Regions from separate parts of the Peribacillus sp. NPDC056705 genome, predicted to be linked through region 1. Evidence: riboswitches for the same ligand, from Rfam matches in the RefSeq annotation. Region 1 holds a riboswitch; the other holds the start of a gene.
What was found. Region 1 has a riboswitch for preQ1 ahead of queC (7-cyano-7-deazaguanine synthase QueC). Riboswitches for the same ligand answer to the same signal wherever they lie in the genome.

Region 1 (3,768 bases):
GGATTGCTGAGCAGAGGCGGAGACTTGTTCGATTCCAGCTGCGGACTCTTCAGAAACCGCGGCGATATCTTCGATAGCCTGATTGATATTTTTGCTATTTGTGGAGATATAGTTCAATTCGTCTGTTATATGCTGTATTTTCATTTCCATATTCCCGACAGAGTGATTGATTGTTTCAAAGGTTTGGCCTGTGAGCGTGATCTGTTTCGTGCCTTCATCCACTTGTGCATAACCATCTTCCAGGGAGTGGACGACTGTTTTTGAATCCGTTTGAATGGCGGAGACAATATTGGTGATATCCCCAACGGAGTGTGTGACCTCTTCAGCGAGTTTCCGCACTTCATCGGCGACGACGGCAAAGCCCTTGCCATGTTCACCGGCACGAGCGGCTTCTATGGCAGCATTCAGTGCCAATAGATTGGTTTGATTGGATATATTCTTGATGACCTGTACAAGCTGCGAAATTTGCTGCGATTGGGAATCGAGCCCTTTCACTTGCTCTACGGCATTTTTTACAATCCCATCAATACATTGCATCTGTTGGATCGAACTGCGCATTAAAGTGGTGCCCTCCTTGGTCAAGAAAAGGATTTCGGTTGAACTTTTAGCAACATCCACTCCTTCTAGGCGGGCCAACTCGATTCTGCCGGTGAAATCATCCATCATGCGAACCACTTCAGCTGCCCGGTTGGCCTGTGACTCCGAACCTTCCGAAAGTTCATGCATGGTAGTCGCTATTTGTTTGCTGCCCTGCTGGACTTCATTTGCTGATTGAGTCAGATTCTCACTTTGGTTGGAAACGGATTCGGATACAACGAGCATTTTTTCGATCGTATCACGAAGGTTTTTCTGCATTTGGTTGGCGGATACCGTTAATTCGCCCATTTCATCATATGACTTTTGCTTCAGGGGCTCATGATTCAGCTTTCCGTCAGCCACCATTTTCATCCTGTCCCTGATTTTAAGGAGGGGGGTGGTAATGAGGTTGGCAGTCACAAGCGCCAGCAGAAGGCCGATAAGGACTGCCGCAATGGATATGATGATACTTGTCGTCTTTACCGATTTCCCGCTTGCGATGACGGTTTCACCTGAAGAGACAATCAATTCCTCGCGTTCCGAAGCAAGCTCCTTGAAACCCTCCATTACTTCATTGCTGATTGGCGCCACTTCATTTTTGAGTATCTCTTTCGCTCGTTCTTCATTTCCCTTTTCATATTGTGGAAATACCCGGTCTACAATCATCATCCTCCAATCCCGGCTTTTCTCGATCAATGCCTTCACTTTATCAGAATCGCTCAAAGCCAGGAGATCTTCCTGGATGACCTTGCTGTCTTCAGTATATTGTAAGAACCTTTCTTTATAACTCTCGTCACCATATAGAATATAGGCTCGGGCGAATGCGGTTCTTTGTGCTAGATTATATAGCAGCTTTTCATCTTGGATAAGAAGCGGAAGTTCCTTTTCGATGATATCCTGGGAATAAACCAGTGACTTGTTGCTGCTGTAAATGTTGAATGCTCCTAAGATGACACATAAAGATATGATGAGTGAAAATGCCACCAATACCTTTCCTTTAATGCTTTTCAAATTAATGGACCCCTTTATCGATATTTTATTCACACTATTTTATCGGAAGGATAATGGGATATTTAAGCAATGAAAAGATAACCAAATTTTCCATCAGCTCTACTATTCACTAAATATAATCATCTTGATTTATGATCGTTTTCAAGTTACTATTGACTTGGAAAAATATAATATTCCGCGTTAAGGCGGAAGAGGTTCTAGCTACCCTCTCAAAAAAACTAAGGAGAAACAGTGCTCTATTCTTAGGGTGCTGTTTTTTTCCGTAAAAAGGAGTTTTATAGAAATGAAGAAGAAAGAAAAGGCAGTGGTTGTGTTTAGCGGAGGTCAGGACAGTACGACGTGCCTGTTCTGGGCATTGGAGAGATTTGAGGAAGTGGAAGCGGTGACGTTCGATTATAATCAGCGGCATAGCTTGGAAATCGAATGCGCTCAAAACATCGCCAAGGAATTGGGCGTGAACCATCATATCCTTGACATGTCGCTGCTGAACCAACTGGCACCGAATGCATTGACGAGAAGTGATATTGCAGTTGCGGACGGAGAAGAAGGGGAATTGCCGTCGACGTTCGTACCAGGGAGGAATTTGCTGTTCCTTTCGTTTGCCGGAGTGCTGGCGAGTCAGATTGGCGCTAAACATATTGTCACCGGTGTCTGTGAAACGGATTTCAGCGGATATCCTGACTGCCGCGATGTATTCATTAAATCGTTGAATGTGACCTTGAACTTGTCGATGGACCAGTCATTCGTGATTGATACGCCGCTAATGTGGCTTAATAAAGAAGAAACATGGGAGCTTGCGGATCAGCTTGGCGCCTTCGACTTTGTCCGCGAAAAGACCCTGACTTGCTATAACGGAATCATCTCCGACGGCTGTGGAGAATGTCCGGCATGTAATCTGCGGAAAAAAGGACTGGATGACTATGTAAGCAGACGGGTGGTGCTTTCATGATGTACGGTTTTACAATAGTGGATAAACTCCAAAAAATAGATGAAGACATTCAGCGCAGCCAATTGAAGTATACAACCAAGAGGGTTCTCGTGAGTAAGGAATTCACCTTTGACGCGGCGCACCATCTGCATGACTATGAAGGAAAATGCAAGAACCTGCATGGCCACACATATAAGGTCATATTCGGATTGAGCGGATATACGGATTCACGCGGTTTGATGATAGATTTCGGGGACATCAAGGATATATGGAAAAATGAAATTGAAATCCACCTGGATCATCGTTATTTGAATGAAACCCTGCCGCTCATGAATACAACAGCTGAAAATATGGTTGTCTGGATTTATGAAAAAATGGCCGAAGCCCTTTCATTAAAAGAATATGAGGGTGCTAGAGTCGAATTTGTTCGACTATACGAAACGCCGACAAGCTATGCCGAAGCCAGACGGGAGTGGATGGAAAGTGAGTAAACTCCCGGTTATGGAAATCTTCGGACCGACCATCCAAGGTGAGGGAATGGTCATTGGTCAAAAAACCATGTTCGTTCGGACGGCCGGCTGCGATTATTCATGTGCCTGGTGTGATTCCGCATTTACTTGGGATGGCACCGGTAAGGAAGATACCGTCCAAATGACTGCTAGAGAAATATGGGATGAGCTGAAGCGAATTGGGGGTTCCGGTTTTTCCTTCGTGACGATATCAGGCGGAAACCCGGCTCTGCTGAAAAACCTAAACGGGTTGATAGCGATCTTGCATGAAAATAAAATGAAGATAGGTGTCGAAACACAAGGGAGCCGATGGCAGGATTGGTTTCTCGATATTGATGAACTGACGATTTCACCTAAGCCGCCGAGCTCTAAAATGAACACGGACTTTACGGTGCTCGATCAAATCCTCTTGAACCTTGCCAATCGAAATCCTGAAAACCATGTCTCATTGAAGATTGTCGTCTTTAATGAGGAAGATTATCAATATGCCAAACATGTACATGGCCGTTACCCGGATATTCCTTTTTATTTGCAGGTCGGCAATGACGATAGCAGGACGGCGGATGATCGTCAATTGATCAGCGGTCTTTTGAAGAAGTACGAAGAGTTAATAGACAAAGTGATAGCAGATGATGAATTGAATGATGTGAAAGTGCTCCCCCAGCTGCATACCTATATATGGGGCAACAAGCGGGGCGTATAAAGAAAAGTGAGCAAAAGGCAGTGTGATGGAGTAATCACACT
Region 2 (3,768 bases), on a different contig from region 1:
ATCCATGACATGTCCAGACCCAATTCATTAGCATGGGAAATCTTATCCCGTAATTTCCGGATGGCATTTGCATCCTTCTTCCCTTTACTTTTCGAAGGGATTTGGAAGAAGCGCCTCAAATCTTTATCTTTATGTATGATATCGAATTTATCACTGATTTGCAGGCACTCGATTATATTGATATCCTCGTTTTTATCGATTCTCCTTCTATATAATTCGGTTGCCTTTTCTAAACGGTCTTCGCTGATCATTGGATACCAGCTGCCATCGCCGAATCTATCCTGGATGATATCGCTCATCCTCATTTCCAATAAAGTAATGTATCCGAATATCAGCATCCTGATCGGAGGCTTTTGAAGGTCGGCATGGGTAATCAACTTTTTAATCGAATTATTCTCTAATACGAACACCCTTGTTTTATTCTTAAAAATCTGGAGAAGCTGGATCAAAGGGGTTGAATCCGAAACCATTTCCCTTGGTGAAAAGTTTCTCAAATATTCAGAAATGCTTCCATCACCGAGTTCTTCCCTTTCGATATACCCGATGATTTCCCCCTGATCTTGCACTGCCAATATATCAAAGTTCTTTTTTTCCAATGCTTTCTGGATATCCACCGCCAGATCGTTTTTATGGCAAAACTCAAGCTCCTGGGCAATGCTCTTAACCGTTATATTCTCTTCATAAAGAGTTTTAAGACTAAGATAGCTGTTATTGCTTTTTCTTTTGCTTTCATTTAACATCTTTCAACCTCCGCTCAGGAACACTTTCCGCCCGATTTTCCGCTTAAACCATAGAAAATGTATGCGGCCGCCACTAAAATAAAGTCCACCGTAGTGGACTCAATACCATTCATGTGGATTTTTTGAAACCATCAAAGGCCATTAACTGCATGCATTGCCTATCGGCGTTTCCTCATTTCCCTTCTCTTCCCAACCTTTGCATACATCCACCCAATCCTTAGCACCTGAATATTCAAACAACTCAGCGAGTTTAAGTTCTATTGCAGAGTTCGCACTGCCGCATGCCGGGAACAATGTATCAAAGCGTTTCATCGATACATCAAGAAAAACAGCTAGATCATTTGCCAAACCAAACGGGCAAACCCCTCCGATGGCATGGCCGGTCTGTGCAAGCACTTCTTCAGGTGAAAGCATACGTGCTTTGAAACCGAACGTCTGACGAAATTTCTTATTATCCACTTTCGAGTCCCCTGCGGCAACAACCAAAATGGCTTTTTCACCTTCTCCCTTAAAGGAAAGAGTCTTAGCAATCCGCGCTGGGATAACACCGATGGTTTCCGCTGCTTCAATCACTGTAGCACTCGATGTTTCGAACTCCATTACATCGCCTTCCCGGTCCCATTGTTTAAAATGGCTTTTGACACTTTCGATCGACATCCTATATTCACTCCTTTGAAGTACATATTGAAATAATATCATCCATCATTGCAATAAATCAAAATCCTTGAGCCACTTCCCCTGCTTGGAAACTTATAAATTAAAACCATTCTTTACAAATTGACGAAACAAGCTTACATGGGATACTATTAAACATCGGGCAAATGCCTAAACGTGGTTCGTAACCATCCCACGATAAAAAACTAGGGAGAGAGTAAAATGAATGTTCGTACACTCGTAATAAGCGGGTTATTGGCTGCCTTGTATGTGGCGGTCTCATTGGTATTCCAACCAATTTCATTTCAGATGTTCCAATTTCGTGTACCGGAAATATTGAATCATCTGATTGTATTCAATAAAAAGTATATCTACGGTATCGTCGGCGGAGTCTTCATATCGAATCTGCTCTTTTCGCCGATGGTGCCATATGACTTGATTTTCGGGGTGGGGCAATCTCTGCTCGCCTTATTGCTTGTCATTTTTGTTTCTCGGTTCATAAAAGGCATTAAAGGACGGATGATCGCCACGATTATCTTTTTCACGTTCACAATGTTTTTAATTGCAATTGAGCTGAATCTTGCCCTGGGCTTCCCATTCTGGTTAAGCTGGATGACCACGGCTGTCGGTGAATTCGTTGTCCTCTTGATTGGAGCGCCAATCATTTATGGAATGAACAAAAGAATTCAGTTTGAAAAGTGGCTTTAATGGAATCTTCGTGTCGGGAACCCACTATAATGGAAAAGAGCTGTCTGCAATGATGCGGCAGCTCTTTTTTCACCAATGAACTCGAAAATGATAAACTACTAGTAAGAATGGTGGTGGCCCTTTGAAAAAAATCCTGACCATAATCGGTCTATTGGTAATCGCAATATTTATTTTCTATAATGCAGAGTTATTCACTTTGGTTTGGAAAAGTGATCTGGATTCTGTTATTGGGATTTTGAAGGAAAACCTTTTGCTTACATTTATTGTGACATTCGTATTGATGTTTGTACAAAATTCTTTTACAATCATCCCCTTAATTTTGCTCCTGACCATCAATGTCGCGATATTCGGATTCATATATGGATATCTATGGAGTTGGTTTACAAGCGTTGTTGCCTCAGGTTTCATTTTTTATGCAGCAAGAAACTGGTTTCAGGAACTTCTCATAAAGAAAATTAGCGAAAAATGGCAAGAAACCGTAGTGGAGCATGGCTTCATGTACGTTTTTACAGGCAGGATTTTCCCTCTGATCCCAACAAGCTTAATTAACTTGGTAGCTGGTGTCAGCACCGTCACTTTCAAGGATTTTTTATTAGCGACGGCACTTGGCAACCTTATTTACTTTTTCTTCCTTTCGCTCATTCCATATGGACTATTATCTGTTGAAATGAACCAATATACGCTAGCAGCACTCGCACTCGTCCTCTTACTATTTTTCATTATCTATAAGCGTGCAAAAAAGAAAAGGAAACAAACCTTTTTCAGAAAAAACAGGTGACCACTTTGGCCCCTGTTTTTTTATTTAGGAATCTGCATATATTTTTTTCCGATAGTTTGTTAAAATGTGTATGTAATTTTACCTTAGAAATGTCTTAAAATCAGGGAGAATCTCCATGTCCAAACGCTCCATTTTAGCAATATATATCCTATCCGGGATTCTAACACTAGTCGTGTTCGACTATTTTTTAACTACAAATATCCAAAACAAAGAGGTCTTCATTCAACTTCAAAGAGCGGAAGGATTTGTTTTCCTTTTATCAATAGGCTTGGTTTTATATCTTTATTTAGCTAAAAGGGAAGAATTCAAGCAATTAAAAGAAGCTGAGCAACGTCGGCGTACACTCATCAATTCAATGGTGGATTTCGTTAACTTTAAGGATGGTGATGGCCGTTGGCTTGAATCCAATACCTTCGGCCTGCAATTATTTCAATTGGAGCATGTGGACTATAAGGGAAAAAGAGACAGCGAGCTCGCGGAATACTCAGAATTTTATAAAGAGTCGTTGATCTACTGTGAAGTATCCGATGAAGAAACTTGGGTAAAAGGAGAAATCACAAGGTGTGAGGAAATCGTCCCTCTTCCCGATGGCAATCACAAGACCTTTGATACGATCAAGGTTCCTCTGTTCAATGAGGATGGTTCACGAAAAGGCTTAGTCGTCATCGGCAGGGATATTTCTGAAAGAGTAGTCGCGGAGAATCAATTATTCGATAGTGAACAACGCTATAAATCATTGTTTGAACACAACCCTTATCCGATGCTGATGCTTGATTTAAACGGAATGATCACGACCGTTAATCCAAGGTTTGAAACGGTAACAGGCTTTCAACAGGAAGAAATACATGGAGCCTCATTCATTAATTTGAACTTCTCAGCAGAAGACGC

Region 2: it holds a riboswitch for preQ1, as region 1 does, so the genes downstream of both, ACFRAK_RS10885 (QueT transporter family protein) here and queC (7-cyano-7-deazaguanine synthase QueC) in region 1, are expected to answer to the same signal.

What each region holds. Positions count from the first base shown of each region.
Region 1 is NZ_JBHTYI010000002.1:141,377-145,144, forward strand. It holds gene ACFRAK_RS03090 (methyl-accepting chemotaxis protein) at 1-1,587, opposite strand, end outside; PreQ1 riboswitch class I at 1,773-1,815, shown strand; gene queC (7-cyano-7-deazaguanine synthase QueC) at 1,871-2,536, shown strand; gene queD (6-carboxytetrahydropterin synthase QueD) at 2,536-3,006, shown strand; gene queE (7-carboxy-7-deazaguanine synthase QueE) at 2,999-3,727, shown strand.
Region 2 is NZ_JBHTYI010000006.1:203,302-207,069, forward strand. It holds gene ACFRAK_RS10875 (hypothetical protein) at 1-740, opposite strand, end outside; gene ACFRAK_RS10880 (YbaK/EbsC family protein) at 882-1,397, opposite strand; PreQ1 riboswitch class I at 1,566-1,610, shown strand; gene ACFRAK_RS10885 (QueT transporter family protein) at 1,617-2,102, shown strand; gene ACFRAK_RS10890 (TVP38/TMEM64 family protein) at 2,224-2,880, shown strand; gene ACFRAK_RS10895 (PAS domain S-box protein) at 2,996-3,768, shown strand, end outside.